Regions from separate parts of the Nonomuraea sp. NPDC059007 genome, predicted to be linked through region 1. Evidence: riboswitches for the same ligand, from Rfam matches in the RefSeq annotation. Region 1 holds a riboswitch; the other holds the start of a gene.
The links. Region 1 has a riboswitch for S-adenosylmethionine ahead of thrC (threonine synthase). Riboswitches for the same ligand answer to the same signal wherever they lie in the genome.

Region 1 (14,913 bases):
ACCCCCCAGGTGATTGCCTTCTTGGCATGTACGGGAGGCTTAAATGGGCCGTTATATCATCAGGCGTCTGATCCAGGCGATACCTGTGCTACTGGGTGCCACTCTGCTCATCTTCGCCATTGTGTTCGCGCTGCCCGGCGACCCTGTCGCAGCGCTGGCCGGTGAGAAGAGGACAGACCCGACGATCGTCGCGATCCTTCGCGAGCGATACCACCTCAACGATCCGCTGCTGCTGCAGTACTGGTACTACATCAGCGGCGTCATCTTCCGCGGTGACTTCGGCGTCACTTTCGCCGACGTACCCGTGTCCCAGCTCATGGCCGGCAAGTTCCAGGTCACGCTGAACCTGGCGCTGACCGCGCTGGTCTTCGAGGCCATCATCGGCGTCGGCCTCGGCCTGTGGGCGGCGCTGCGCCGCGGCAGGGCCGCCGACACCATGATCCTGGCCTCGACCCTTTTGCTGATCTCCGTCCCCACCCTGGTCACCGGCTTCGTGCTGCAGCTGGTGCTCGGTGTGAAGGTCAAACAGTGGACCGGCGTCGACATCTTCCCCATCGCGGGCATCAGCAACGGCTTCCGCAGCTACCTGCTGCCGGGCTTCGTGCTGGCCGGCATCTCGATCGCCTACCTCACCCGATTGACACGGACCAGCCTGGTGGAGACCCTCCGGGCGGACTACATCCGCACGGCGACCGCCAAGGGCCTGTCCAGACGGCGGGTCATCGGCAGGCACGGATTGCGCAACGCGCTGATCCCCCTCGTCACCTATCTGGGCGCCGACCTCGGCAACCTCATGGGCGGCGCGGTGATCACGGAGACGATCTTCAATCTCCCGGGCATCGGCAACCAGCTCTTCCAATCCGTATACCTGCGTGAACAACCCGTCGTCGTCGGTATCGTGACAGTTCTGGTGCTGATCTACATCGTCGCCAACCTGGTCGTCGACTTGATGTACGCAGTGCTCGACCCGAGGATCCGCTATGAGTGACATTCAGCAGCCGGCGCCGCCCCTCCCTATGAGCCCGGTCCCGGGCGCCGCGCCTCCTGGCAGGCAAAGGAAGAAGGAGGGCAAGCCGGCCAGCCTCTGGAGCGACGCCTGGCACGACCTCCGCCGCCGTCCGATCTTCATCATCTCGGCGATCCTCATCACGGTCCTCGTCGTCATGGCACTGTGGCCGTCGTTGTTCACGGCCATCGACCCGAACGACCCGAGGACCTGTGAGCTGGCCACGGCCCGGCAGGGGCCCAGCGGCGGCCATCTCTTCGGCCGCGACAACCTGGGCTGCGACGTCTACGCGCGCTCGATCTACGGCGCCGCCAACTCGCTGCTGATCGGCATCTCGACGACGCTGGCGACCTCGCTCATCGGCGGCATGTTCGGTCTCGCGGCCGGATACTTCGGCGGTGTCACCGACACGCTGGCCTCGCGCCTGACCGAGATCTTCTTCGCCATCCCCAGCATCCTGGGCGCCCTGCTGATCGCGGCCACCTTCCGTGGCGGCCCGTTGAGCAGCATCACCCTGGTCATCATCGCGCTGACCGTCCTGGGGTGGCCGATGACGTACCGGATCATGAGAGCCGCGGTCATCACGGCCAAGAGCCAGGACTTCGTGGTCGCGGCCAAAGCCCTGGGCGCCGGCCATATGCGGATCATGATGAGGCACCTGCTGCCGAACGCGCTCGCGCCGGTCATCGTCATCGCGACGATCAACCTGGGCGGGTTCATCGCGGCCGAGGCGGCTCTGTCGTTCCTCGGCGTCGGTGTGACCTCGCCCGACATCTCGTGGGGTCTGATGATCTCCGACGCCCGTAACAGGTTCCTGGACGCGCCGCTGCCGCTGATCTTCCCGGCCGTGTTCCTGAGCATCACGGTGCTCGCGTTCATCATGCTGGGCGACGCCGTACGCGACGCGCTCGACCCGAAGCTCAGGTAAGGGGGACCTGTGAAGAAGACATCCCCAGAGGTGTTGCCCGCCGAGGGAGGGCTGGGCAACGAGCCTCTGCTCGCTGTCGACAACCTGCACGTGGAGTTCCGCACACGGGCCGGCGTCGTGCACGCCGTCAACGGTGTGACCTATTCGCTCAGCCCCGGCGAGACCCTCGCCGTGCTGGGCGAGTCGGGCTCCGGCAAGTCCGTGACCGCTCAGGCGATCATGGGCATCCTGGACATGCCGCCCGCGGTGATCCCCAAGGGCGAGATCCGTTTCCGCGGCACCGACCTGCTCAAGCTCTCGGAAGACGCCCGCTCGCAGGTGCGCGGCCAGCGCATCGCGATGGTCTTCCAGGACGCGCTCTCCTCGCTGAACCCGGTCTTCACCGTGGGCTGGCAGATCAGCGAGATGTTCCGCGTGCACCGGGGCATGGGCAAGAAGGAGGCGCTGACCAAGGCGGTCGAGCTCATGGACCGGGTCCGCATCCCGGCCGCCAGGCAGCGCGTCAACGACTACCCGCACCAGTTCTCCGGCGGCATGCGCCAGCGCATCATGATCGCGATGTCGATCGCGCTGGACCCGGAGGTGCTGATCGCCGACGAGCCGACCACCGCGCTCGACGTGACCGTCCAGGCCCAGATCATGGAGCTCCTCGCGGAGCTCCAGCGCGAGAGCAACATGGGCCTGATCCTGATCACCCACGACCTCGGCGTGGTCGCCGACGTCGCGGACAAGATCGCGGTCATGTACGGCGGGCGGATCGTCGAGAACGCCCCGGTTCACGACATCTACAAGACACCCGCCCACCCGTACACGAAGGGCCTGCTCGAATCGATCCCCAGGGTCGACCAGAAGGGCCAGGACCTGTACGCCATCAAGGGCATGCCGCCGAACCTGCTGGACATGCCGACCGGCTGCGCCTTCCACCCCCGCTGCCCGTACCGCCAGGACATCTGCGTCACCGAGGCTCCGGCGCTGTCCGGGATCAGCGGTACGCGCAGCAGTGCCTGCCACTACTGGAGGGAGGTCCTCGATGGCACCCACGAGTGAGCCGATCCTTGAGGTACGCGACCTGGTCAAGCACTTCCCGCTGACCCAGGGCATCGTGGTCAAGAGGCAGATCGGCGCGATCAAGGCCGTCGACGGCGTCTCGTTCGACCTGCACAGGGGTGAGACCCTGGGCATCGTGGGCGAGTCGGGCTGCGGCAAGTCGACGCTGGCCAAGGTGCTCATGGCGCTGGAACGGCCGACGTCGGGCTCGGTCAAGATCAGCGGCAGGGAGATCGCCCACGCCCGCGGCAGCGAGCTCAAGCGCATGCGGCGCAACATCCAGATGGTGATGCAGGATCCCTACACCTCGCTGAACCCCCGGATGACCGTCGGTGACATCATCGGCGAGCCGTACGACATCCACACCGAGGTCGCGCCGAGGGGCGACCGGCGCAAGAAGGTGCAGGAGCTGCTGGAGGTGGTCGGGCTCAACCCCGACCACATCAACCGCTACCCGCACCAGTTCTCGGGCGGCCAGCGCCAGCGCATCGGCATCGCGCGCGGCCTGGCCCTGCAGCCGGAGATCATCGTCTGCGACGAGCCGGTCTCGGCGCTGGACGTGTCGATCCAGGCGCAGGTCATCAACCTGCTGGAGCGGCTGCAGAACGAGTTCAACCTGGCCTACATCTTCATCGCCCACGACCTGTCGGTGGTACGCCACATCGCCGACCGGGTGGGCGTGATGTACCTGGGCAAGCTGGTGGAGCTCGGCAAGGACACGGAGGTCTACGACAAGCCCGCGCATCCGTACACGCAGGCTCTGCTCTCGGCGGTTCCGGTTCCGGATCCGGAGGGGCGTGAGCTGCGCGAGCGGATCATCCTGCAGGGTGACCCGCCGTCGCCGGCCAACCCGCCTTCGGGCTGCCGCTTCCGCACCCGGTGCTGGAAGGCGCAGGAGATCTGCGCGGAGGAAGAGCCGCTGCTGCAGATCCGGCCGGGTACCGCGCACGAGAGCGCGTGCCACTTCGCCGAGACGCACGACGTGGTGCACATCGGTTAGAACGCAACGCCAGGACATCGGTTAGAACACCAGGAAGGAGCCCTCCGCGGAGGGCTCCTTCACGTTGTGGCGATGACGGCCGAGCCGTGCCCGAACAGGCCCTGGTTGGCGGCCAGGCCGACCCGGGCGCCGGCGACCTGGCGGGCGCCGGCGGTGCCGCGCAGTTGCCAGGTCAGCTCGCACACCTGGGCGATGGCCTGGGCGGGGATGGCCTCGCCGAAGGAGGCGAGCCCGCCGGACGGGTTCACCGGCGTCCGGCCGCCGAGCCTGGTGTCGCCGGCCCGCAGGAGCTTCTCCGCCTCGCCGGGCGGGCACAGGCCGACGTCCTCCATCCAGTCCAGTTCCAGTGCCGTGGACAGGTCGTAGACCTCGGCGAAGGACAGGTCGCCCGGTCCCAGTCCCGCCTCCTCGTAGGCGGCGTGGGCGATGGCGGCGCGGAAGGGGCGTTCTGGCGGGGGTGCTGTTGCCGCCGAGTCGGTGGCGAAGGCCGGCAGTTCCAGCGTCGTGTTGGGGAAGGTGGGGGTGACGGTCGAGACGGCGGCCAGCCGTACCGGCCGGGAGATGCCGTGGCGGCGGGCGAACTCCGCCGAGGCCAGCACCACCGCGGCGCCCCCGTCGGAGGTGGCGCAGATGTCCATGAGCCGCAGCGGGTCGGCCACCATCGGCGAGGCCAGCACCTCCTGCTCGGTGACGGGCTTGCGGTAGCGGGCCATGGGGTTGAGCGCGCCGCTGGCGGCGTTCTTGACCTTCACGGCGGCGAAGTCGGCGGTGGTCGAGCCGTACAGGGCCATGCGGCGGCGGGCGTAGAGGGCGAAGTAGGCGGGGTTGGTGGCGCCGAGGAGCCGGAAGCGCAGCCAGTCGGGGTCGTCGGGGCGCTCGCCGCCGACGGGTTTGAAGAAGCCCTTGGGCGTCGAGTCCGCGCCGACCACGAGTGCCACGTCGCACAGGCCCGCCAGGATTCTCGTCCTGGCCAGGTCGATGGCCTGCGCTCCCGAGGCGCACGCGGCGTAGCAGGAGGCGATCCTGGCTCCGTTCCAGCCGAGCGCCTGGGCGAAGGTGGCGCCGGCGATGAAGCCGGGATAGCCGTTTCTGATGGTGTCGGCGCCGACGACGTACTGGACGTCGGTCCAGGACACGCCGGCGTCGGCCAAGGCGGCTCGGGCGGCGGCGACGCCGTACTCGATGAAGGGTTTGCCCCATTTGCCCCACGGGTGCATGCCCGCGCCGATGACCAGGACGCTCATCGGGCCGCCTCCCACATCCACACCAGCGGGCCGTCGGCGAGCGGGCCGTGTGTGAGCCGCAGTTCCATGCCGACCCGCAGCTCGTCCACGGTCAGGTCCTTGACCTGGCCGAGCACGATGATCCCGGCCTCGGCGAGCTCGACCGCGGCGAGCGTCACCGGCGTGTACGGCTCGGCGGCGGCGAACGGCGGCGGCGGCGCGTAGCAGGCGTTGGTGTAGGACCAGACGGTGCCCTGGCGGGGCAGCCGGGTCTCCTCCTGCCTCTCGCCCGAGCAGTGCGGATTGCGGCAGAATCCCCGCTGCGGCGGAAAGCTGACCGTGCCGCAGTCGGCGCACCGGGTGCCGAGGAGATGGGTGCCGTCGTCGCCGATGGTGAACCAGCCGTCGATCGCCAAGGTCATACCGACGAGTATCACACAAGCGCTTGCTAGGGAGAATGCCTCCGCCGCCGCAAGTGCAGCACCACCACCCTGGCCGACATCGCGACCGTCAGCCCGATCATCGCCACCACCACCGGCAGCCGCGAGACCGGCCGCGAGGGCGGCGGGCCACCGCCGAAGTAGCCGCCCACCTGCCCGATCCTGGACGCGGCCGGACGGGCCAGCCGCCCCGCCTCGCGCAGGGCGAGCGCCGCGTCGGCCACCCCGTGACCGTAGGCGCGGCTGTGCCCGTCGGCCGGCCGCTTCCTGGTGCCACGCTCGATGGCCATGCGCACGTGGTACGGCGACAGCCCCGGATACTCCGCCCTGACCAGCGCGGCGATCCCCGCCACCATCGCCGCCGCCGAACTGGTCCCGTCGCCGACCACGTACCCGTCCGGACCGTCGGCGCTGACGATCCCGGTGCCCGGCGCGACCACCGACAGGTAGTCCTGGCGGTTGGAGAAGCGCGGCACCCTCATCCGCTTGTCCACCGCGCCCACGGCGATCACCCCGGGGTAGGCGGCGGGAAAGTTCTTGCGGTTGGCGTCGTCGCCGTCGTTGCCGGAGGAGGCGACGAGCACGGCCCCGCGGGAGATCGCGTACTGCACCGCCTCCTCCTCGGCCGCCGAGCCCTCCCACGAGCCGCTGCCGCCGCCCAGTGACATGCTGACGACCCGCGCGCCCCGGTCGACGGCGTACCGGATGCCCTGGGCGAGCGCGTCGCCGCCGCCCGCCGTGGCACGCTGCTTGCCGCGCAGCGGGTCGTCGTTCTCCAGCGTCACCCGGACCGACAACACCCGCGCGGCCGGGGCGACGCCCACCACGCCGCGTCCGCCGCTGTGGCCGCGCCCGGCGATGAGGCTGGCCATCGCGGTGCCGTGGTGACCCGTTCTGGCCGGCCCGCGTACGGGCCCGGTCAGGTCGGGCCCCTCGACGACCGCTCCGGCCAGGTCGGGGTGGCGGGCGTCCACGCCCGTGTCGAGCACGGCCACCAGCACCCCCTCGCCCCTGCTCACCTTCCACGCCTCGGGCACGCGCAACGCGGTGAGCTGCCACTGCTGCTGGCTCGCCGCCACGGCGGCCATGCCGCTTCTCGTGGCGACGCCGCGCATGCCGCTCGCGGGCGGGTCCGCGATCAGCAGCATGACGAGACAGACGGGCAGCAGCCCGGCCGCGGCGCGGATCACCGGGTGAGCGCCTTGTGCAGGGCCTCCGCCAGTTGCACCGCCGCCGCGCCGAGGCGCGGCTCGGTCCCGCCCTCCGGCTGGTACGGCCGGCCGTCGGCGTATCCGGCGGCGGTGAAGACCACGTACGGCCCGCCGGAGGCCGCCACGGCGCCGGTGACGTACTGGGCCTGGCCGAACCGCTCGGCCGCGCCGCCGGGAAAGGCCACGGGCCGCACGGTCGGCGCACGCCCCGCGACGCCGGCGTGGACCGCTCTGACGGGCAGCCAGGACGGCGCCCCGTCGAGCACGGCCACGCCCACGGTGGCCACGAAGGTCTGCGTGCTGTCGGAGTAGGTGGCCCGCAGGGTCGTCAGGCAGCGCGGCAGCATGGCCGCCGCGGCGGCCTGGAGCGCGACCCGGCACGGCGCTTCTGGCGCGACCCCGGCCAGCAGGTAGGTCACCCGCGCGCCGGACGGGCTCGCGCCGGTGAGCGCGGCGGGGAAGACCCTCGTCACCGGCCACGCGCGCCAGCGCTCGCTCACGTGCGGCTCGGCCGAGCCCCAGGGAGACTGAAGTAGGGACAACAATGCGACGGACAGCAGGAACACGTCTGCCTCGAAGGAAGGGGGGAGGAGGCGCTCGAACTGCCGTGCATTCTGGCACGCAGGCGATGGTTCAATCCGACGCTTCGGTAAACAGACCGATACGCGGGGTAATGTCCCTATCGCACCGGAGCGGGGGAAAGGCGCACATGCGCGCCCGGCGGGAGGCCCAGGCGCTGGGCCGCATCACCCGAGTTCACGGCGATGGCGATGAGCCCCGCCGAGTCGGCGAAGGCCACCAGCTCACCCGGCGGCACCGCCGCGTACGTCTCCCGGTACGGCATCGACAACTGCCTGCGCCCCATCCACACGCCCAGCGTGTCGCCCACCCGGACCCCGAGCGCCGCCAGGTCGCCCGCGGCGATCGACAGCTGGGTGTTGCCGTAGCGGTCCACGGAGACCACCTCGCCCTCCACCGAGCCCTCGCGCAGCACCGACGTCGGCTCCGGCAGCGAGACGAGCCTGTTCAGCGGGATCTCCGGCCCGAGGTCGGACGGCTTGCCGCCCACGCACAGCCGCCCGGCCACCGGCGCGTACACGTCGCGGCCGTGGAAGGTCGGCGAGACCGGGTGCAGGAAGAGCGCGTCGTTGGTGATCTCGTAGGCGGACTCGGCGCCGCCGCAGGCGTGCACCGCCCAGGACAGCAGCCCGTTGTCCGGCCCGATGAACACCCGTCCCCCCGCGGCCACGGCCACCGCGCGCCTGGCCCCGCCCGCTCCCGGGTCCACGGCGCCGATGTGCACGCCGGGCGGGATGTACGGGATGGTCTGCGCGAGAACCGCCGCGCCCCGCCGTACGTCGCCCGAAGGGATCAGGTGGCACACGTCGATGACGCGGGCCTGCGGCGCGATTCCGACGATCACGCCATGGCAGGCAGCCACATAACCGTCTTCGAGTCCGTAATCGGTGAGAAGCGTTATGACTGGGGTCACACTTGGTGACTGTACGTCTCCCGATCCGCGGTGAACACCCGGCTTTGGCACATTACGATGGCCACGGGCCGCGTACGTATGGCGTGAGCGCCGTACGCCCTTCCGAGGAGGACGACCATGGACACCGCACCGGTCAGCGGTGACAGTGCTGCCCAGGAACCCGACCGTCAGCCCCTCACCGAACGAGACCTCCAGCTCCTCGCCTTCGAGCGCCAATGGTGGCGCTACGCCGGCGCGAAGGAGCAGGCCGTCAAGGAGACCTTCGGGTTCTCGGCCACGCGTTACTACCAGTTGCTCGGTGAACTCATCGACCGTCCCGAGGCGCTGGAGCAGGATCCGATGCTGGTCAAGCGACTGCGCCGGCTGCGGGCCACGCGGCAGCGCGAGCGCGCGGCCCGGCGACTCGGCATGCGCCCCTAGGTGGCTGGGTACTCCAGCCGCGTGAGGAACATCCCTGGAATCCAAGCGATAGTGAAAGATCCGTCAGGGGCGGTGATCGGGCTCGACTTCGACGGCACCCTGTCGCCCATCGTGCCCGATCCGGCCGCCGCGAGGATCCATTCCGCGGCTCCCGACATCCTGGCCCAGCTCAGCGCCCAGGTGTCGGCCGTCGTCATCCTGACCGGCCGCCCCCCTGCCACCGTCCTCGAACTCGGTCCGGGCCTGACCGACGTGCCCGGCCTGGTGATCCTCGGGCACTACGGCTTCGAGCGGTGGGAGAACGGCCGCGTCAGCGCGCCGCCGCCGCCCGCCGGCGTGCCGCGGGCCGAGGCCGAACTGCCGATGCTGCTCGACGCCCTGGGCCTGACCGGAGTGGCCGTCGAGGACAAGGGGCGGGCGGTAGCCGTACACACGAGGCGTAGTCCCGATCCCGAGGGGGCTTTCGAGGCGCTGCGGCGGCCGCTCGCGGCGCTGGCGGAGCGCAACGGGCTGGTGGTCGAGCCCGGCCGGTACGTGCTGGAGCTGCGCCCGCCCGGCATGGACAAGGGCCAGGCGCTCTCGTTGTTCCTGGCCGAACGCGCGGCCAGGTCGGTGATGTTCGTCGGCGACGACCTGGGTGATCTGGCCGCCTTCGACGCGGTACGCGCTTCGGGGTTGCCCGGTGTCACCGTGTGCAGTGGTTCGGCCGAGGTCACCGAGCTGGCCGAGCGGGCCGACGTCGTCGTGGACGGGCCCGACGGCGTGATGGCGCTGCTCAAGGAGCTGACGGCCGCGGTTCGCGGCTGACCAGCACGCCCGCCACGGCCAGCGCGATCAGCACGGGGACCATGAGGAAGGCCGTACGCGTCCCGAAGCCGTCGGCCAGCGCCCCCAGCGCGAACGGGCCCGCGGCCATCGCCAGCCCCGCGCAGACCGGCGAGACGGCCGTGGCCCGCACCGGGTCGTAGGCGAGCACGCCGGCCAGCGCGAGCGGGAAGTGCAGCGAGACGCCGAGCCCGCTGATCGCCAGCCCCGCGTAGGCGAACAGCGGATGCGTGCTCGACCAGAACAGCAGCCAGCCGGCCGCGGTCAGCAGCAGGGCGCCGGTGAGCAGCCCGGGCGCGCCCATGCGCAGGGCCAGCGGCGTCCCGGCGAAGCGGCCGACGGCCAGGCCGGCCGTGAACGCGGTCAGCCCGGTCGTGGCCGCCGCCACGCCCATCCCCGTGTTCGACGCGAACAGCTGCACCGCCCACAGGTTGAAGCAGAACTCCAGCGCGACCACCAGGAAGAGCACGCCGCCCGCCACGTAGAAGCGCCAGCCGGGCGGCGGCAGGCCGGCGCGGGCGGCGCCGTCGTGCGGGCGGCCGGCCACGCGGACGCGGCCGAGCGTGAGGGCGATCAGGACGGTGAGGATCGGGGTGATCAGCAGGGCCGCCCGCCAGCCGAGCGCGGTCTGCGCGGTGGCGCTGATCGCGTAGGTCATGGCGATGCCGAACAGGATCGCGACCGCGTTGGCCTCGCTGATCGCCGCCGGTCCCGCCGGGCCGTGGTGGTCGCTGAGCGCGGCCATCATGGCGTAGAGGGCCACCGAGCCGAACAGGCTGGACAGGCCGTAGCCCAGCAGGGTGGCGGGCAGGGCGGGGGTGAGCATGACCGGAACCAGGCCCGCGTTCATGCCTGCCAGGCTGCCCCAGATCGTGGCGCGCCGGCCGTACCTGCGCTCCAGGAACGGCAGCGCGGCGCCGGCCAGGAGCGTTCCCGCGGCCATCGCGGTGCCGTGCAGGGCGGCGACCGCGTTGGAGACCTGCTGTTCCTGGCGCAGCAGCGGCAGGACGGCGCTGAGCCCGTACAGGTAGGTGGCGAAGGCGCCGAGTTGTAAGTAGACGAGCCAGGTCGGGAGATCACGGGTCAGACGTATCCGGACTGTGGTCACTTGAGGCATTAAGTCAGGGCATCGAGCTGCGCCGCAAGCCACCTCTGGGGCGGCAGCGCGGTGGCCGCCGCGGCCAGGCTGGCGGCCCTGCGCGTACGCTCCTCCTCGGGCATGACCAGGGCGGTGTGCAGGGCCTGGGCGGTCTCCAGGACGTCGTAGGGGTTGACCACGAGCGCGTCGGCGCCCAGTTCGGCGGCGGCGCCGGCCTCGCGCGAGAGCACCAGGACGCAGCGGGGCGACAGGATCGGGCCCTCCTTGGCGACCAGGTTCATGCCGTCGCGGATCGGGTTGACCAGCAGCACGTCGGCCATCCGGTAGGCGGCGAGGCTGCGCGCGTAGTCGTCGTTGACGTTGAGTATCAGCGGGTCCCAGTCCTCGGTGGCGTACTCGTCCTCGATCTCCTTGGCGCAGCGCTGCACCGCCGCGGTGTACTCGCGGTACTCGGGCAGGTCGTGGCGGCTCGGGTAGGCGAAGGCCAGGTGGACCACGCGGCCGTGCCACTCGGGATGGGCGGCCAGGAACTCGCGGTAGGCGACCAGGCCGCGCACGATGTTCTTGGACAGCTCGGTGCGGTCGATGCGGACGATCAGCTTCCTGTCACCGGTCTGCGCGCGCAGCGCCGCCACGTTCGACTCCACGTCCGGCTCGCAGGCGCGCCGCCACAACTGCTCGCCGTCGACGCCGAGCGCGTGCACGCCGATCCTGGTCGTGCGGCCCTCGTGGGTGACGCCGCGCGCGTCCACCCGGGCGCCCAGCAGGGCCGCGCAGCAGTCGGTGAACGCCCGCGCCCACCGCTCGGTGAGGAACCCGGCGTGATCGGCTCCCAGAATGCCTTCCAGGACCTCACGGGCCACCTCGTCGGGCAGCAGCGCGAAGTACTCCGGCGGGGCCCAGGGGGTGTGGCTGAAATGCGCGATGCGCAGGTCGGGGCGCTCGGCGCGGAGCATGGCCGGGGTGAGGGTCAGGTGGTAGTCCTGCACCATCACGCGCGCCTCGTGCCCGGCCTCCTCGGCCAGCGCCAGCGCGAAGGCGCCGTTGTAGTCGCGGTAGGACTCCCACTCGCGCTGGAACCTGGTGCCGAAGTGCGGGGAGTTGGGGATGTCGTAGAGCAGGTGGTTGACGAACCACAGCGTGGAGTTGGCCACGGCGTTGTAGGCGCGGTGGAAGGTCGCGGGGGCGATGTCCAGCATGCGCAGCGACCCGGTGTCGTAGCCGGCCTGGTCGAGGCGGCCGCCGGGAGCCTGCCGTACGGCGCTGCGGTCGCCGTCGGAAAGGGCCGCGCAGACCCACAGCACGCCCTCGTCCTTCGCCACGCCGGAAAGGCCCGAGACCAGTCCGCCGCCACCGCGTTTCATGGTGAGTTCACCGTCGTCGGAGACGGTGAAGGAGACAGGACCGCGGTTCGAGGCGACCAGGACGCTGTTCATTTAACTATCCTCCGCTCATAGGATCCCGCTATGGCGCTTGATGAGCTAACCGAGGAACTGGCCCGCTCCGCAGCCGCTGGAGATCATCGCGCACTCGGCGAGCTCTTGCGGCGGATCGAGCCGCACGTACTCCGCCACTGCGCGCGAATCCTGCCCTATCACCAGGACGCGGAGGAGGCCTGCCAGGACACTCTGCTGGCCGTCGCGCGCAACATCGGGCGGTTCGAGGGCAGGGCGCGGTTCAGCACGTGGCTGCACATCGTGACGGCCAACTGCGCCCGCACGACCTACCGGTCGCTGAAGCGGCGGGCGGCCGAGCAGAGCTCCGACGAACTGCCCACGCAGAAGCCGGACGTGGCCCGGGTGAGCGTGATCGCGGGCTCGCGCCTGGACCTGCTCGACGCGATGGAGGCGCTGGAGGCGTCCAAGCCCGACCTGGCGCAGGCGCTCGTGCTGCGCGACATCGTGCAGCTCGACTACAACGAGGTGGCCGAGCAGCTCGGCATCCCTCTCGGCACCGCGAAATCCCGCATCCACCAGGCGCGCAAGTACGTGCAGGGCGTGCTCGGGGAGGACTATCGGTGAGACGGTTTGTCTCACTGGTCGAGACGGGTGGGCAACCGATCCGCTTGACCAGGTAGAGTCCCTTTCGACAACTACATATTGCTCATCCAGAGGGGTGGAGGGACCGGCCCTGCGAAGCCCCGGCAACCCTCCCGGATTGTGACTCGCACCCGCGAGGCCGACCGGGACAAGGTGCCAATTCCGGTCTGTGGTCAAGGTGGCCGCAGGCGAAGATGAGGGAAGGCCTCGCTTCATGTCGCTCGACTTCGGTCCTGCTGTAGCTCTCTCCTGCCGCGAGTGCGGCACCCGCTATGACCTCGGCCCCAGTTTCGCGTGTCTGGAGTGTTTCGGGCCACTCGAAGTGGCCTATGACTTCGGTACGGTGACCCGCTCGCGGATCGAGTCCGGTCCGACCAACATCTGGCGTTACCAGGCGCTCCTGCCGGTCCCCGTGGACGTGGCGGCCAAGCAGAACATGAACCCCGGCTGGACCAAGCTGGTCAAGGCCGGCAACCTCGGCCGCACGCTCGGCATCAAGTCGCTGCACATCAAGGACGACTCCGGCAATCCCACCCACTCCTTCAAGGACCGTGTGGTGGCCATCGCCGTCGAGGCGGCCCGCAACTTCGGCTTCCACACCCTGTCCTGCTCCTCCACCGGCAACCTGGCCGGCGCGGTCACCGCGGCTGCCGCCAGGGCCGGGCTCGACGCGTGCGTCTTCATCCCCGCCGACCTGGAGCAGGCCAAGATCGCCATGGCTCGGGTGTTCGGCGGCAGGCTGATCGGCATCGAGGGCACCTACGACGAGGTCAACCGCTTCTGCTCCGAGCTCATCGGCGACCCGCTGGGCGACAAGTGGGGCTTCGTCAACGTGAACCTGCGGCCGTACTACGCCGAGGGGTCCAAGACGCTGGCCTACGAGATCGCCGAGCAGCTTGGGTGGAGGCTGCCCGAGCAGATCGTCATCCCGATCGCCTCCGGCTCCCAGCTCACGAAGATCGACAAGGGCTTCAAGGAGCTCGTGGCGCTCGGGCTGGTCGAGGACACGCCCTACAAGGTGTTCGGGGCCCAGGCGCTCGGGTGCTCGCCGGTGTCGGCGGCGTACAAGGCAGGGCACGACGTGGTCCAGCCGGTCAAGCCGGACACCATCGCCAAGTCGCTGGCCATCGGGAACCCGGCTGACGGGCCGTACGTGCTCGACATCGCCCGCCGTACGGGAGGGGCGGTGGAAGACGTCACCGACGCCGAGATCGTCGCGGCCATCAAGCTCCTGGCCTCCACGGAGGGCATCTTCGCCGAGACCGCGGGCGGCGTCACCGTGGGCGTGCTCAAGAAGCTGGTGGAAAACGGCGCGCTCGATCCCGAGGCGGAAACGGTCGTGCTGAACACCGGCGACGGCCTCAAGACCCTTGACGCGGTGTCGTCGATCGCCGAACCCACCGCTGTCATCCGGCCCTCTCTCGACGCGTTCCGCGCCATCTGAAAGGAAGTTTAAGGCATGAGCGTTTCTGTACGGATTCCCACCATTCTGCGCACCTACACGGGTGGTAACGCGGAGGTCAGTGGCGAGGGTGCGACGCTGCGCGAGGTCCTTCAGAAGCTGGACAGCGACTACCCGGGGATCGGTGCCCGAATTCTCGATGAATCGGGCAAGATTCGGCGTTTTGTCAACGTTTACGTGGGGCAAGAGGACGTCCGATTCGCCGACGGGCTCGACACCGCGGCCCCCGAGGGGAGCGAGATCTCCATCATCCCCGCGGTAGCCGGAGGCTAACGCTTCGCACACTCTTAGCACTGGGGCACCTCTTCGGAGGTGCCCTTCCCATTTCTGGAAAATTCAACTCTTCGAAGGATGAAATAGGCAGTTTTCAGATTGACTCTGTTGCCCAACGGCATGCCACAGGTATGGTCGAGGGCGATCGCCGCCAGTTTTTCGGTAAAAGCGGCGAACGCGGATCTCGCGGAGGAATGGGCGGGATCCAGAGCCCAGTAAGAGGAGTCGGAAGTGGCGCAGGGCACCGTCAAGTGGTTCAACGCGGACAAGGGCTACGGTTTCATCGCGGTAGACGGTGGTAAGGATGTATTCGTCCATTACTCAGCGATCATGATGGACGGCTACAGATCACTCGAACAAGGCCAGCGAGTCGAGTTCGAGATCACACAAGGCCAGAAGGGGCCGCAGGCGGAATCTGTCCGCACCGTTTGAACCACGCACCGAGGCA
Region 2 (14,913 bases), on a different contig from region 1:
CTCGACCAGGCCGATCTGGAAGATGAGCAGGGCGACGATGACGAAGGTCGGCGGCGCCATGTTGGACCACTTCTCACCGGGTACGCCGACCATGGACCCCGGGTAGATGCCCGAGTACACCAGCCCGATCAGCATGAACAGGCCGGTCCAGAGCACGCCGATGTCGTAGCGGCGGGGGAGCGCGACCACGCGGTCGTAGAAGAAGCCGGCCTGGTGCGCCAGCCCCCACACGATGATCATGTTGAACCAGCCGGCCCACTCCAGGTGGTAGCGGAACCGGAGTACGTCGACGACCAGCGCCGCGCCGCCCAGCCAGATGAGGGCGAGCACGTCGTATCGCCGGTGCAGCCACAGCGCGACCGGCAGCAGCGCGATCAGCGTCAGGTAGACCCCGATGAACCACAGCGGGCTCAGGACCAGCAGCACGACGCGCCACGTCCAGGGCGGGGCGTCGAACACCGTGGTGGCGACGGTTCCGATGGCGATCCACGCCGCCGACAGCCCGAGCGCGGGCAGCGCGAGCGCCCGCAGCCGCCGCCAGACGAAGGCGCCGATGCCGACGCCGCGCTCGCACGCCCGGTTCCAGGACAGCAGGTGGACGTGCCCGCCGACGTAGAAGAACAGCGGCAGCACCTGCAGCAACCAGGTGAGGATCCACAGCCCGGTGGTGAAGCCGAGCGGGCTGGTCGGCGAGGGCCCGTCCGGCGTCCATTGCAGGATCGTGAACGCCCAATGCCACACCACGACGACGATCAGGCTCAGAGCACGTAGCCAGTCGACGTATTTATCGCGTTTCACTTGTCGATGTCACCCACGACGAAGAACATGGATCCCAAGATCGCCACCATGTCGGCCACCAGGTGCCCCGGCAGGATCTCGCGCAGCACCTGGATGTTGCTGAAGGAGGCGGAGCGCAGCTTCATCCGCCACGGCGTCTTGTCCCCCTTGGAGACCAGGTAGTAGCCGTTGATGCCGAGCGGGTTCTCGGTCCAGGCGTAGGTGTGGCCCTCGGGCACCTTCAGCACCTTGGGCAGGCGCTGGTTGATCGGGCCCGGCGGCAGGGAGCGCAGCTTGTCGACGCAGGCCTCGGCCAGATCGAGGGAGACCTTCACCTGGTCAAGCAGGACCTCGAAGCGGGCGTAGGAGTCGCCCGCGGTCCGCGTGACGACCTTGACCGGCAGCTCGGGGTAGGCCAGGTACGGCTGGTCGCGGCGCAGGTCGATGTCGACACCGGCGGCTCGGGCTATGGGGCCGCTCACGCCGTACTGCATGATCGTGTCGCGGTCGAGGACGCCGACGCCCTTGGTGCGCGCCAGGAAGATGTCGTTGTGCAGGATGAGGCCCTCGATGTCGGGGACCTTGCGGCGGGTCATCGCGACGGTCTCGGCCACGCGGTCCAGCCAGCCGAGCGGCAGTTCTTCCTTGAGCCCGCCGACGCGGTTGAACATGTAGTGCATGCGCCCGCCGGAGATCTCCTCCATGACGGCCTGGATGCGCTCGCGCTCCTCGAAGGCGTAGAAGAGCGGCGTGATCGCGCCCAGCTCCAGCGGGTAGGAGCCGAGGAACATCAGGTGGTTGAGCACCCGGTTGAGCTCGGCCAGCAGCGTACGCGCCCAGACCGCCCTGACCGGGACCTCCATGCCCAGCATGCGCTCGGCGGCCAGCACCACGCCGAGTTCGTTGGCGAACCCGGACAGCCAGTCGTGCCGGTTGGCCAGCATGATGATCTGCCGGTAGTCGCGGACCTCGAACAGTTTCTCCGCGCCCCGGTGCATGTAGCCGATGATGGGCTCGGCGCTGGAGATCCGCTCGCCGTCGAGCGTGAGCCGCAGCCTGAGCACGCCGTGGGTGGAGGGGTGCTGGGGGCCGATGTTGAGGACCATGTCCTCTGTGGCCAGTTCCTTCGCCCCTGCGCCGATCCCGATGATGCGCTCGGTCATTTCCCCATGCTCCCACCGGCCTCGCGCGCGATCTACTGTGCGGTCCTTTCATTCTGTACGGCGCGCCCAGGCGTAACGGGCCGTTCAAGAGACGGTATGGGGAGGAGTCGCAGGTCAGAGGGGTGGGGGACAATTACCACAACGGGGGGAGAAACCACCATGAAGCTAGCTTTCGACCTAGCTGCCCTGATCTCGCGAGTGACCATCGGCGTGATCTTCGTGGCCCACGGGTGGCAGAAATGGCAGAACGGACTGGGACCGACGTCACAGATGTTCACCCAGTCCGGCGTGCCCCAACCCGAGCTCGCGGCCGGTTTCACGACCGTGGCCGAGCTCGTGGGCGGCAGTTTCCTGATCATCGGACTGCTGACCCGCCTGGCCGCGCTGGCCCTGCTGTGCGTCAGCCTGGGCGCGATCATCTTCGTCCACGGTAAGAACGGCATCTTCGTCACCGACATGGGCTGGGAACTCGTCGGCGCGCTGGGCGCGGCCTGCCTGCTCCTGCTGGCCGCCGGGGCAGGCCGGATCAGCGTCGACAGCATCGCCCGCACGATCCTGAGCAGGCGCGCGGCCGACCAGACGCTGCCGGAGTCGACCGGGAGCGGCGCGACGACCACGACCATGCCCACGAACGTCCGCACCGTGCGGGAACCGCGCACCGAAACGGAACCGCCCGCCAACGGGACACAGCCGCCCACCGGGACGCAGCCGCCCGGCACCCGGGCAGAGCAGCCGCCCACGGGGACGCAGGCGCCCGGCAACGGGACGGAGCCGCGCGCCGACGTGCCGCGCCAGCCCACTCCGCCACCCGCCACGAGCAGCGGCGCGGCCCTGAGCGACGACGACATGAAGGCGCTCGACGCGCTGATGTCCGACGACCAGCCGAGGAAGAACCCGCCCGAGTGACGACCAGCCGAGGAAGAACCCGCCCGAGTGACGACCAGCCGAGGAAGAACCCGCCCGAGTGACGCCTAACGGGCGGCGAGGTTGACGGCAGAGAGGTCCCGCAGCGCGGTGATGAGCCGGTCGACGTGCTCGTCGGTGGTGCCGATGCCGATCGAGGCGCGCACCGCGGAGGCCGTCCCGTCCTCACAGCCGCCGTCGGCGGTACCCAGCAGATGCCGCACAAAGGGATGCGCGCAGAACTTGCCGTCGCGCACGCCGATCCCGTACTCGCCGGACAGCGCCTCGGCGACCTCGCGCGCGCTGTAGCCGTCCACGACGAAGGAGACGATGCCCACCCGCGGGTGGTCGGGACCCCACAGCGACAGCTCCCGCACGCCCTCGATCGAGGCCAGGCCGTCGCGCAGCCGCGCGATCAGCCGCTCCTCCTCGATGACCAGCGGCGCCCAGCCGGTCGCGCTCAGCGCGTCGCACGCCGCCGCCAGCGCGATCGCGCCGATCACGTTCGGGGTGCCGGCCTCGTGCCGGGGCTCGGGGTCGTCGTGCCACTCGGTGGACTCCTCGTCCGCGCCGACCGACTTCACCGCCCCGCCACCCTTGAGGTACGGCTCGCCGCTCGCCAGCCAGTCACGGCGCCCGATCAGCACACCGGCGCCGAAGGGCGCGTACAGCTTGTGGCCGGAGAAGACGACGTAGTCCAGGTCCAGGGCGGTCAGGTTGAGCTGGCGGTGCGGGACGAGCTGGGCGGCGTCGACCAGGATGCGGGCGCCGTGCCGGTGGGCGATGTGCGCGAGGGCGGCGATGGGCCACAGCTCGCCGGTGACGTTGGAGGCGGCGGTGACGACGAGCAGCTTGGGGCCGGAGATGGCGGCGAGGGCCTCGTCGGCCTGGCGGACGGCTTCGCCGGGGAAGGCGGGCGGCGCCAGCCGTACCGTCTTGTTCCAGGGGAGCAGCGAGGCGTGGTGCTCGCTGTCGAAGACCACGGTGGTGGTGCCCGCAGGCAGGACGCCGGCCAGCAGGTTCGTGGCGTCGGTGGTGTTGCGGGTGAAGATGACCGCGTCGTCGGGGCGGGCGCCGGCGAAGGCGCGGACGGTGTGGCGGGCCTGCTCGTAGCGGGCGGTGGTGAGCTGGGAGGCGTAGCCGGCGCCGCGGTGCACGCTGGAGTAGGCCGGGAGCGCGGCGGTGACGGCGGCGCTGACCGGCTCCAGACAGGGGGCGCTGGCGGCGTAGTCGAGGTTGGCGTAACCGACCAGCTTGCCGCCCTTGACCGGGACCTCCAGGTCGGCGCCGAGCACGGCCGGGACGGCACGGGCCTCGCCGTGCTGGGGCTGCTGCGACTGGGTCTGGGCGGGGACGGAGCTGAAGATGGTCAGCGTGGACACGGCAAGTCTCCTGGGGTCGTCGGGACCCCTGGAATCGCCACGGAGCCCGCGCTTGCCCGCCACACCTCGTGACGGACCAGGTCCTCACCCGGGGCACCCCGCCGCGGACGCGAGGGTTGCCGGCCAGCTAGCCGGGGCTTGTCGCTGGCACTCATGACCTACACGCAGCACTATAAGCGACACCCGGCCATAAATAGCAACCCCTTAACGCTGCGATCCGTCGTTGACCACCTCTCTGGGGTGGATCATCCCAGGCCAGCGACATATCCGAACTACTAAGGGGGATCGTGAACTTCTGCGGGGGTTAGGTCGTTGGTACCGGGAGATAGTTCCCGACAACGGAGGTGCGGAGATGTGGGACTGGGTAAGCAACCCGGAGATCTGGATCGGGTTCTTCACCCTGGTCGCCCTGGAGATCGTCCTGGGAATCGACAACATCATCTTCATCTCGATCCTCGCCGGGAAACTCCCTGAGCACCAGCGCGACCGGGCCCGGGTGCTCGGACTGGCCGCCGCGCTCATCAGCCGACTGCTCCTGCTGCTCGCCCTGTCCTGGGTGGTCAGGCTGACCGAGCCCTTGTTCGCCGTCTTCGGTCATGACATATCCGGCCGTGACCTGATTCTCATCCTCGGCGGCCTGTTCCTGCTGGCCAAGAGCGTCACCGAGATCGGCCACAGCATGGAGCTGAAGGGCGACAACGGCAAGCCGCGCAAGGCCGCCTCGTTCGCCTCGGTGATCATCCAGATCATGATCCTGGACATCGTCTTCTCGCTCGACTCGGTCATCACCGCGGTCGGCATGGTGAACGAGCTGGGCGTCATGGTCGCGGCGGTGATCGTGTCGGTGCTGGTCATGCTGTTCGCCTCCGGCCCGATCAGCCGTTTCGTGGACAAGCACCCGAGCATCAAGATGCTGGCCCTGTCCTTCCTGGTGCTGATCGGCGTGGTGCTTCTCGCGGAGGGCTTCGGCCAGCACATCTCCAAGGGCTACATCTACTTCGCGATGGCCTTCTCGGTCATCGTCGAACTGCTCAACATCAGGATGCGCAGCAGGCAGGCCAAGCGGTCCGAGCAGGAGAACGCCAAGGACGGCAGCTCGTAGGATGAAGCGGTGCGCTTTGACCCGTGGAATCCGGATTTCGTAGCCCATCCGTACGACGTCTACGCCGAGCTGAGGCGGGCTGAGCCGGTCAGCTTCTTCGAGCCGACCGGCCAGTACCTGGTCTCGCGATACGCCGACGTCAACGCGCTGCTGCGTGATCGCCGGCTCGGCCGTTCCTACCTGCACGTCGCCGAGCACGAGGAGTTCGGGCAGGAGGCGCCGCCGGACTTCCAGGAGCCGTTCTGGCGGGTGGTCAACGCGAGCATGCTCGACGTGGAGCCGCCCGTCCACACGCGGCTGCGCCGCCTGGTCTCCAAGGCGTTCACGCCGAGGATGGTCGAGTCGCTACGGCCGCGCGTACGGGCGATCGCGGGCGGGCTGGTGGACGCCTTCGTGGCCAAGGGCGGCGGCGACCTGCTCGCCGAGGTGGCCGAGCCGCTGCCGGTGACGGTGATCGCCGAGATGCTCGGCATTCCCGACGCCGACCGGCACCTGCTGCGCCCCTGGTCGGCCGACATCTGCCTCATGTACGAGCTGAACCCGTCGCCGCAGGCCCAGCACACGGCGGTCCGCGCGGCGGCCGAGTTCGCCGACTACCTGAAGGACCTGGCCCGCGAGCGCAGGCGGCAGCCCGGCGAGGATCTCGTCAGCGCGCTGGCCCAGATCGAGGAGCTGACCGAGGACGAGCTGGTCGGCACCTGCGTGCTGCTGCTCAACGCCGGCCACGAGGCCACCGTGAACGTCACCGGCAACGGCTGGTGGTCGCTGTTCAGGAACCCGGCCGAGCTGGAACGGCTGCGCGCCGACCGCTCCCTGCTCCCGACGGCGATCGAGGAGCTGATGCGCTGGGACACGCCGCTGCAGATGTTCGAGCGCTGGGTTCTGGAGGACATCGAGGTGGAGGGTGTGGCGATCCCGAAGGGTGTGGAGGTGGCGCTGCTGTTCGGCTCCGCCAACCGCGACCCCGAGGTCTTCGCCGACCCCGATCGCCTGGACGTGGGCCGCGCCGACAACCCGCACATCTCCTTCGGCGCCGGCATCCACTTCTGCCTGGGCGCGCCGCTGGCCAGGATCGAGCTCATGGAGTCCTTCGGCGCCCTGCTGGAGAAGGCGCCGAACCTGGAGCTGGTCCGCGAGCCGGTGTGGAAGCCCGGCTACGTCATCCGCGGCCTGGAGTCGCTGGAGGTCACGACCGGTTGATCGCCCGGTCGCCGCCGAACATCCCGGCCGGGTCGTGCCGCTGTTTGACCTCCGTCAGCCGCCGCAGATGCTCGGGCGTGAAGGCCCGCGCCGCCTGCTCCGGCACGCCCATGAAGTTGAGCGGCACGAACCCGGTCGCGCTGCCCGCCAGCGCGGCCGAGAACCGGTCGCCGAAAGCCGCCACGTCGGCCGCGGCCCGCTCGTCCGGCACCATGCTGACGGCCCCGACGGCGAAGTCGCCCTGCCAGTAGCCAAGCCCGGCGTCGTCCGCGTGCGGGAGCCCGGCCACATGCCTGACCAGGATGAAGGCGTACGGCTCCGCCCCGCGCGGCGCCACCTCCACCAGGTAGTCGAGCACCGCGTCGGACAGCTCCGTCACCATCTCGCCCCGCATCGTGTAGGGCAGCGGGTCGACCGGATCCCGGGTCACCGCGTCGATCTCGGTGAACGGCAGCGGCCCGGCCATGTCCACCACCAGGCCGGGCACCGCCCGCATCGGCGCGACCAGGTCCTCGGCGCCGGAGCCGGTGGCGCACAGGCACACGCGCACGTACGAGCGGCCGCGCATCGGCTCGGGCACGAAGGGCGCGTCCGGCAGGTGGAGCGTCCCGGCGGCCGAGGTGATCGAGGCCGGCAGGTCCGCGGTCCACTCGCGGTAGGCGGTCAGCACCTGCCGGGTCAGCTCGACCGGCCAGTACAGGCCGCCGCCGTAGATCCGCGGTTCGGGGACGAGCTTGATCCGCAGCGCGGTGACCGCGCCGAGGTTCGGTCCGCCGCCGCGCAGCGCCCACATGAGGTCCGGCTCGCCGGCGTCGTCGAGCCACCGCAGGTTCCCGTCGGCGGTGACGATCTGGGCGGCGGTGATGGCGTCGCAGGCCAGGCCGTACTGGCGGGACAGGAAGCCGAGCCCGCCGCCGAGGCTGTTCCCGACGACGCCGACGTGGGTGCTGGATCCGGTCAGCGGCACCAGGCCGTGGGGGTGGGCGGCGGCGATGACGTCCTTCCACGTGGCGCCGGCGCCGACCGTGGCGGTGCCGGCGGCCGGGTCGATCTCGACGCCGGTCAGCTCGGAGGTGACGATGAGCAGGTCGCCGGTCGTGGCCGGGCGCAGCGCGCCGTGGCCGGTGTTCTGCACGCGGACGCGTAGATCGTTCGCGGCGGCGTAGCGGACCGCCTCCCGGACGTGCTCGGGCGATGTGGCCAGCACGGTGAGGGAGGGTTCGTGGGTGACGGCGAGGTTCCAGGGGGTGGGAGCCGCGCGGAGCAGACCACTGGGCAGATCCATGAGGGTAATCGTCTCATGGCGCAGAGTGATCACGCATGCTGCTGGAGCCAGCCGAAGCCGCCCAGGCCGCGCGGGTCGATCAGCTCGCCCTCCTCGGAGGCGCGCGCCAGCGCGCGCAGGTATCCGCGGGGGTCGGTGTGGGCCAGGTCGAGGGGCGGGCGGGCGGCGGTGATGCCGAGGGCGCGCAGGGTGTCGCGCTGTGTGGACAACGTTGTGGATATCGCGCCGACCCGCTCACCGGCGGCGGCGCACGAGTCGAGTGCCACGTGTGCGGTGATGTCGCAGGTCCCGTCTGGTATGGGCGGGACGACCGAACCGTCGCGGTATCCGGTGAGCGTTCCGCAGGGCGGCCGGTTATCCACAGGGTGTGAATAGTCGACGGCCACCGCCAGGCCGCGGGCCAGCCGTACGATGACCGCCGCCCACGCGGCGTCACGGGCGCGGCCGATCTCCGCGCGGGCGCCGACGCACGCCAGGGGCCACCAGCGGGCGAGCCACTCCTCGTCGGCGGGGTGCGGCGGCTCGCCGAGGCGCTCCTCGCCGGTCTCGGTGTCGACCATGACCAGCCGGGGGCCCTCGGCGGTGTGCTCGGCCACGTCGAGCGGAATGTTGTCGAGCCACTCGTTGGCGATCGCCAGGCCGGTGATGCCGCCGGGGATGGTCTGCGACCAGGCGATGCGCTCGGGCAGCTGGGACGGCCTGGCGGAGAGGTCGACGGCGGTGACGTTCAGGCGTACGGCCAGCTCGGGCGGTGCGGCCGCGAGCACGCGGCTGACCAGGACCCCCTCCCCGGCGCCGACGTCGACGAAGTCGAGTCGCTCCGGGTGGCCGAGCTCGGCGTCGACCCGGAGAAGGAGCGTGAGCACCGCGTCGGCGAACGCGGCCCCGGCGCTGACCGAGGTGCGGAAGTGGCCGGAAGGGCGTTCGCGCAGGTAGAAACCCCTGTCGCCATAGAGTGCGCGCTCCATCGCGGCACGCCAGGTGAGCCACATTCCTGGACTATCTCATGACCAGGCGCCGACACGCACAGTGATGCCATGACTACTTATTGTGGCGAGATTGCGCTATCGTTACTCATGGTCACCGGCGATCGTCCCGGCCCGCCCCCCAGCGGGCTCGGTCCGGTCCCACCGGTCGGCCGAGTAAGTAGCTGAAGCGGCCACCCGGGGCCGCGTCATCGAGAGGAGCCCCCCAAATGCTCAAGAAGACCTTCGTCGCGGCCGGCGCCTTCGCCATGCTGGCCCTGGCCACCCCAGCCCAGGCCGACCTCGTCACCTCCGGTAACAACGGCGTGCTCTCCGGCAACCAGGTGTTCGCCCCGGTCCGGATTCCGATCAACATCTGTGGCAACGCCGTCGCCGTGCTCGGCCAGGCGGTCGCCGGCTGCAAGGGCGGCGCGCACACCAGGTAGACGGACGGAGGGCTCGGACCGGTTATGGCAACCCGGCCCGAGCCCTTTTCGGCCGGCCAGTCGGCGGATGGCCGGTCGATGGTGCACTCCCAAGGGGGTAGCACATCGTCATTGCGGGCGTCGGGTCCACTATGGGCTCGGCGCCCGCTGCCATGCGATGAAAATCCCCTCTCCTCATCTCTCCCGACAGGGGGTGCACGTTTTGTATGCCCTTGTCGGATTTGTCGTTAACGCAACATGCGGTAAAAGCCCGGTCACCTGTGCATGGCAAGGCTCCAGTTACGCTGGTCGGCAGCGCCAACAGGGGACAGGGACAGGACGACATGGACGCAGGTGATCGCCCGGCACGGCTGGCCGTCGGCGTGGTCGGGGCGGGCAAAGTGGGCTCGGCACTCGGTGCCGCGCTGGCCCAGGCCGGCCATCGCATCGTGGCCGCCAGCGGGGTCTCCGACAGTTCCCAGCGCTGGGCTGCCGAGCGGCTCGGCGTCGCCACCTCCAGGCCCGAGGACGTGGTCGCGGCCGGCGAGCTGATCCTGCTCACGGTGCCCGACGACGCGTTGCCCGGCCTGGTCGGCGGTCTGGCCGCCACCGGCGCCGACCTGCGCGGCAAGCTGGTCGTCCACGCCAGCGGCGCCTACGGGCTGTCCGTGCTCGACCCGGCGGCGCGGGCTGGAGCGCTCCCGCTGGCGCTCCACCCGGTGATGACGTTCACCGGCCGTGACGACGACATCAACCGGCTGACCGGCATCTCCTACGGCGTCACCGCGCCCGACCCGCTGCGCCCGATCGCCGAGGCGCTGGTCATCGAGATGGGCGGCGAGCCGGTCTGGATCGCCGACGCCGACCGCGCGCTCTACCACGCCGCGCTCGCCGGGGCGGCCAACCACATGGTGACGCTGATCGCCGAGTCCTCGGAACTGCTGGAGGGCATCGGCGTCGAGCACCCCGGCCGCATGCTCGGGCCGCTGCTCGGCGCCGCGCTCGACAACGTGCTCAGGCTGGGCATCGCCGGGCTGACGGGGCCGGTCGTACGCGGCGACGCCGGAACGGTCCGCAAGCACGTGGACGCCCTCATCCTGGCCGCGCCCGAGGCCGCCGACGCCTACATCGCCCTGGCCCGGCTCACGGCCGACCGCGCGCTCGCGGCGGGTCTGCTCAAACCCGAGGAGGCGGAGAGGTTGCTCGACGCGCTGGGCGGCAACATATGGACCTGACAGGGACCGGACGGCCCTGATCGTGGCATAGGAGGCTGTGGCGTGGAGCTGATCGTCGCGCGCAATCGCGCTGACCTGGTCAAGGCTCGGGGAGAGGGCAGGGTCGCCCTGGTTCCGACCATGGGGGCGCTGCACGAGGGACATCGGGCGCTCATCCGCGAGGCCAGGGCGCTGGCCCCCCGGGTGGTCGTCAGCATCTTCGTCAATCCCCTGCAGTTCGGCCCTTCCGAGGACTTCTCCCGTTACCCGCGCACCCTGGAGGCCGACCTCGACGTCTGCCGCGCGGAGGGCGTGCGCGTGGTCTTCACCCCGGCGGCCGAGGAGATCTACCATCCCGACCGGCAGGTGAGCGTCTCATCCGGGCACATGGGCACGATCGTCGAGGGCGCGGTCCGCCCCGGGCACTTCGACGGCGTGCTGACCGTCGTGCTCAAGCTGTTCAACCTGGTGCAGCCCGACGTGGCCGTCTTCGGCCAGAAGGACGCCCAGCAACTGGCGATGATCCGGCGCATGGTGGCCGACCTCGACCTGCCGATCGAGATCGCCGGCATCCCCACGGTGCGCGAGCCCGACGGCCTGGCGATGTCCAGCCGCAACCGCTACCTGTCGCCGGACGAGCGGCGGACCGCCCTCGCGCTGTCGCGGGCCCTGTTCGCCGGCGCGGCCGAGTCCGTGGAGTCCAGGCCGGCGCGCATCAAGGCGGCGGCGCGGGCCGTGCTCGACGGGGCCGATCTGGCCCTCGACTACCTCGTGCTGGTCGACCCGGCCACGTTCGCCGAGGTCGGCGAGACGTACACGGGTGAGGCGGTCCTCGCCGTCGCCGCGAAGGTCGGCGGCACGCGGCTCATCGACAACGCCGTCCTGCGCCTGTCCTGAAAAGGTGCCACCCCGGCGATAGGTCACTCATCGGGAGGGGTTATCGTCATATTGACGAAATTCCCTCGATGAGGAGACCCCCATGAGTGGACCGGCGATCCCCCTGCGGCTCAGCGCGCCGGAGCCCGGCTGGACCCGCGAGGCCGACGTGGTCGTGGTGGGCTCGGGAGTGGCCGGGCTGACCGTGGCGTTGCGCCATGCCGAGCTACGGCCCGAGGCCAAGGTGCTCGTCGTCACCAAGGATGTGCTTGAGGAAGGTTCGACCCGGTTCGCGCAGGGCGGGATCGCGGCGGTGCTCGATCCCGGCGACAGCCCGGAGGAACACCTGAACGACACACTGATCGCCGGGGTCGGGCTGTGCGATCGGCGGGCCGTACGCGCTCTGGTGACCGAGGGGCCGCGGGCGCTGCGGCGGCTGATCGCGCGCGGCGCCAGGTTCGACCTGACAGACGGCGGCGAGCTGCAGCTCGGCCGCGAGGGCGGGCACCGGCGCGACCGGATCGTCCACGCGGGCGGCGACGCGACCGGCGCCGAGGTGCAGCGCGCGCTCGTCGCGGCGCTGCGCGAGCGCGGGATCGAGGTCATCGAGCACGCGCTCGTGCTCGACCTGCTCAAGGACGCCGCCGGGCGGGCCGCCGGGGTGACGCTGCACGTCATGGGCGAGGGCGCGAGCGACGGCGTCGGCGCGGTACGCGCGGGCGCCGTCGTGCTGGCCACGGGCGGCATGGGGCAGGTCTACCAGTCGACCACCAACCCGCTGGTCTCCACCGGGGACGGTGTGGCGCTGGCGCTGCGCGCCGGGGCGGTGGTGCGCGACCTGGAGTTCGTCCAGTTCCACCCGACCGTGCTCTGGCTCGGCGAGGACGCCACCGGCCAGCAGCCGCTGATCTCCGAGGCGGTCAGGGGCGAGGGCGCGTTCCTCGTGGACGAGCGCGGCACGCGCTTCATGGACGAGGTGCACGAGCTCGCCGACCTCGCCCCCCGCGACGTGGTCGCCAAGGCGATCATGCGCAGGGCCGGGCAGGTCTACCTCGATGGCCGCCACTTCGGCGAGGACAAGTGGCGCACCCGCTTCCCCACGATCCGCGCGCTCTGCCTGGAGCACGGCATCGACCCGGTCAAGGAGCTGATCCCGGTCGTGCCCGCCGCGCACTACGCCAGCGGCGGCGTCCGCACCGACCTGCACGGCCGCACCTCCATCCCCGGCCTGTACGCCTGCGGCGAGGTCGCCTGCACCGGCGTGCACGGCGCCAACCGCCTGGCCTCCAACTCGCTGCTGGAGGGGCTCGTCTTCGCCGAGCGCATCGCCCAGGACATCCAGCCCGCGGTACGGCCGGCGCCCACGGACCCCGAGACCCAGGAAGGCCTGTTCGACCCGCGCGTCCGCCCCAGGATCCAGGCCCACATGAGCAGGGGAGCGGGCGTGCTGCGCAGCCGCGAGTCGCTGGTCCTGACCGCGAAGGCGCTCGGCGACGCCCGCTGGACGCCGGTGCGGGTGCCGCCGTGCACCGAGGCGTGGGAGACGACGAACCTGCTCACGGTGGCGACCGTGCTGACCGCCACCGCCGTGGCCCGCGAGGAGACCAGGGGCTCGCACTGGCGCGAGGACTTCGGCGAGCGCGACGACGAGCGCTGGCTGGGACATCTGGACGTGCGACTGACCGAGGAAGGCTTGCAGATGACTTACACGCCGCACGGGCTCGCGCTGGACACCGGCGCGCCCGAGATCCAGGACGTGATCGACCGGGCGCTGGCCGAGGACCTCCAGGAGGCCGGTGACGTGACCAGCCTGGCCACGATCCCGGCCGGGCACCGGTCGGCCGGGGACGTGGTGGCCCGCGAGGACGGCGTGGTCGCGGGGCTGGCCGTGGCGGAGGCGGTCTTCCTGCGGCTGGGGGCGAGCCGTACGACGAGGCTGGTGGAGGACGGGCAGCGGGTCGAGGCGGGAGAGGTGCTGATGACGGTCGAGGGGCCCACGCGCGCCCTGCTCACGGCCGAGCGGACCGCGCTCAACCTGCTCACGCACCTGTCGGGCATCGCGACGCGGACCGGCGCCTGGGTCGCGGCGGTGGAGGGCACAGGGGCGCGGGTGCGCGACAGCCGTAAGACGTTGCCGGGGTTGCGGGCGCTGGAGAAGTACGCGGTGCGGGCCGGAGGCGGCGTCAACCACCGCATGTCGCTGTCGGACGCGGCGCTGATCAAGGACAATCACGTGGTCGCCGCCGGGGGAGCCGGGGCGGCGTTCAGGGCGGTCAGGGAGCGGTACCCGGATCTGCCGGTCGAGGTCGAGGTCGACACGCTGGAGCAGCTGCGGGAGGTGCTGGCCGAGGGGGCTGAGGTGGTTCTGCTGGACAACTTCACCGTCGAGGAGATGGCGCTCGCCGTACAAATCACGAAAAATCAGGCGAAGTTGGAGGCCAGTGGGGGACTGACCTTGGAAATGGCCCGTGATGTGGCTGAAACTGGCGTTGACTATCTTGCGGTGGGAGCGCTTACGCATTCCGCGCCGGCCCTGGACATCGCACTGGATCTACGGGGGTAATTGATGCTGCTCACGATCGACGTCGGCAACACGCACACCGTGCTCGGTCTCTTCGAAGGCGAAGAGGTGATCGAGCACTGGCGGCTGGCCACCGACGCCCGCCGCACCGCCGACGAGATCGCCGTCGTGCTCCAGGGGCTGCTCGGCCAGTCACCGCTGCTCAAGGGAGCCGACGTCAGCGGCATCGCGATCTGCTCGACCGTCCCGTCCGTGCTGAACGAGATGCGGGAGATGTGCCGCCGCTACTACGGCGACGTGACCGCGGTGATCGTGGAGCCGGGCATCCGCACCGGCGTGCCGGTCCGCATGGACAACCCCAAGGAGGTCGGCAGCGACCGGGTGGTGAACGCCCTGGCCGCCATCGACCAGTACGGCGGGCCGTGCGTCATCGTCGACTTCGGCACCGCCACGTCCTTCGACGCGGTCTCGGCCAAGGGCGAGTACGTGGGTGCGGTCACCGCGCCCGGCATCGAGATCTCCGTCGACGCGCTCGCCGCCGCCGGCGCCCAGCTCCACAAGGTCGAACTGATCAGGCCGCGCTCGGTCATCGGCAAGAACACCGTCGAGGCGCTCCAGGCCGGCATCATCTACGGCTTCGCCGGCCAGGTCGACGGCATCGTCGAGCGGATGGTGGCGGAACTGGCCGACGACCCGGACGAGGTGACCGTGGTGGCCACCGGCGGGCACGCCGCGCTGGTGGTGGGGGAGTCGCGCTCGATCGACGTGCACGAGCCGTGGCTGACCCTGATCGGCCTGCGGCTCATCTACAACCGCAACACGACATGAGCGAGCGGCCCCCCGCTCGGGAATGGGGGGCCGCTCGCGGCTTGCGGGCGTCGTTACTCGGACTCGGCCGTGTACAGGTACTTCCACGAGCCGCACTTGGTCGGGTGGCTGCTGTGCGGGCCGATCTGGCAGACCTTGACGCGCAGGCTGAAGACGTCCTCCTCGGAGAAGGCGTACTTCTTGTAGCCGGGGTAGCCGCAGTACTTCTTCGTGTAGACCGTGGACCAGTCGTAGTCGAAGTCGCTGGCCTGGAACTTCACGTACGCGCACTT

Region 2: linked by a shared signal. The riboswitch ahead of ACFWY5_RS44285 (aminotransferase class V-fold PLP-dependent enzyme) and the one ahead of thrC (threonine synthase) in region 1 are both predicted to bind S-adenosylmethionine.

What each region holds. Positions count from the first base shown of each region.
Region 1 is NZ_JBHYJD010000082.1:428-15,340, reverse strand. It holds gene ACFWY5_RS55310 (ABC transporter permease) at 44-988, shown strand; gene ACFWY5_RS55305 (ABC transporter permease) at 981-1,934, shown strand; gene ACFWY5_RS55300 (ABC transporter ATP-binding protein) at 1,944-2,981, shown strand; gene ACFWY5_RS55295 (ABC transporter ATP-binding protein) at 2,965-3,981, shown strand; gene ACFWY5_RS55290 (lipid-transfer protein) at 4,041-5,225, opposite strand; gene ACFWY5_RS55285 (Zn-ribbon domain-containing OB-fold protein) at 5,222-5,626, opposite strand; gene ACFWY5_RS55280 (S8 family serine peptidase) at 5,653-6,834, opposite strand; gene ACFWY5_RS55275 (hypothetical protein) at 6,831-7,355, opposite strand; gene ACFWY5_RS55270 (S-adenosyl-l-methionine hydroxide adenosyltransferase family protein) at 7,535-8,347, opposite strand; gene ACFWY5_RS55265 (DUF3263 domain-containing protein) at 8,465-8,767, shown strand; gene otsB (trehalose-phosphatase) at 8,819-9,574, shown strand; gene ACFWY5_RS55255 (MFS transporter) at 9,543-10,700, opposite strand; gene ACFWY5_RS55250 (trehalose-6-phosphate synthase) at 10,709-12,127, opposite strand; gene ACFWY5_RS55245 (RNA polymerase sigma factor) at 12,158-12,712, shown strand; SAM riboswitch class I at 12,792-12,931, shown strand; gene thrC (threonine synthase) at 12,945-14,174, shown strand; gene ACFWY5_RS55235 (MoaD/ThiS family protein) at 14,190-14,465, shown strand; gene ACFWY5_RS55230 (cold-shock protein) at 14,697-14,897, shown strand.
Region 2 is NZ_JBHYJD010000042.1:65,122-80,034, forward strand. It holds gene ACFWY5_RS44270 (acyltransferase) at 1-798, opposite strand, end outside; gene ACFWY5_RS44275 (NADH-quinone oxidoreductase subunit D) at 795-1,940, opposite strand; gene ACFWY5_RS44280 (DoxX family membrane protein) at 2,100-2,846, shown strand; gene ACFWY5_RS44285 (aminotransferase class V-fold PLP-dependent enzyme) at 2,912-4,225, opposite strand; SAM riboswitch class IV at 4,269-4,384, opposite strand; gene ACFWY5_RS44290 (TerC family protein) at 4,578-5,327, shown strand; gene ACFWY5_RS44295 (cytochrome P450) at 5,337-6,527, shown strand; gene ACFWY5_RS44300 (FAD-binding oxidoreductase) at 6,514-7,812, opposite strand; gene ACFWY5_RS44305 (SAM-dependent methyltransferase) at 7,842-8,780, opposite strand; gene ACFWY5_RS44310 (chaplin) at 9,008-9,223, shown strand; gene ACFWY5_RS44315 (Rossmann-like and DUF2520 domain-containing protein) at 9,547-10,437, shown strand; gene panC (pantoate--beta-alanine ligase) at 10,480-11,313, shown strand; gene ACFWY5_RS44325 (L-aspartate oxidase) at 11,396-13,855, shown strand; gene ACFWY5_RS44330 (type III pantothenate kinase) at 13,859-14,641, shown strand; gene ACFWY5_RS44335 (hypothetical protein) at 14,695-14,913, opposite strand, start outside.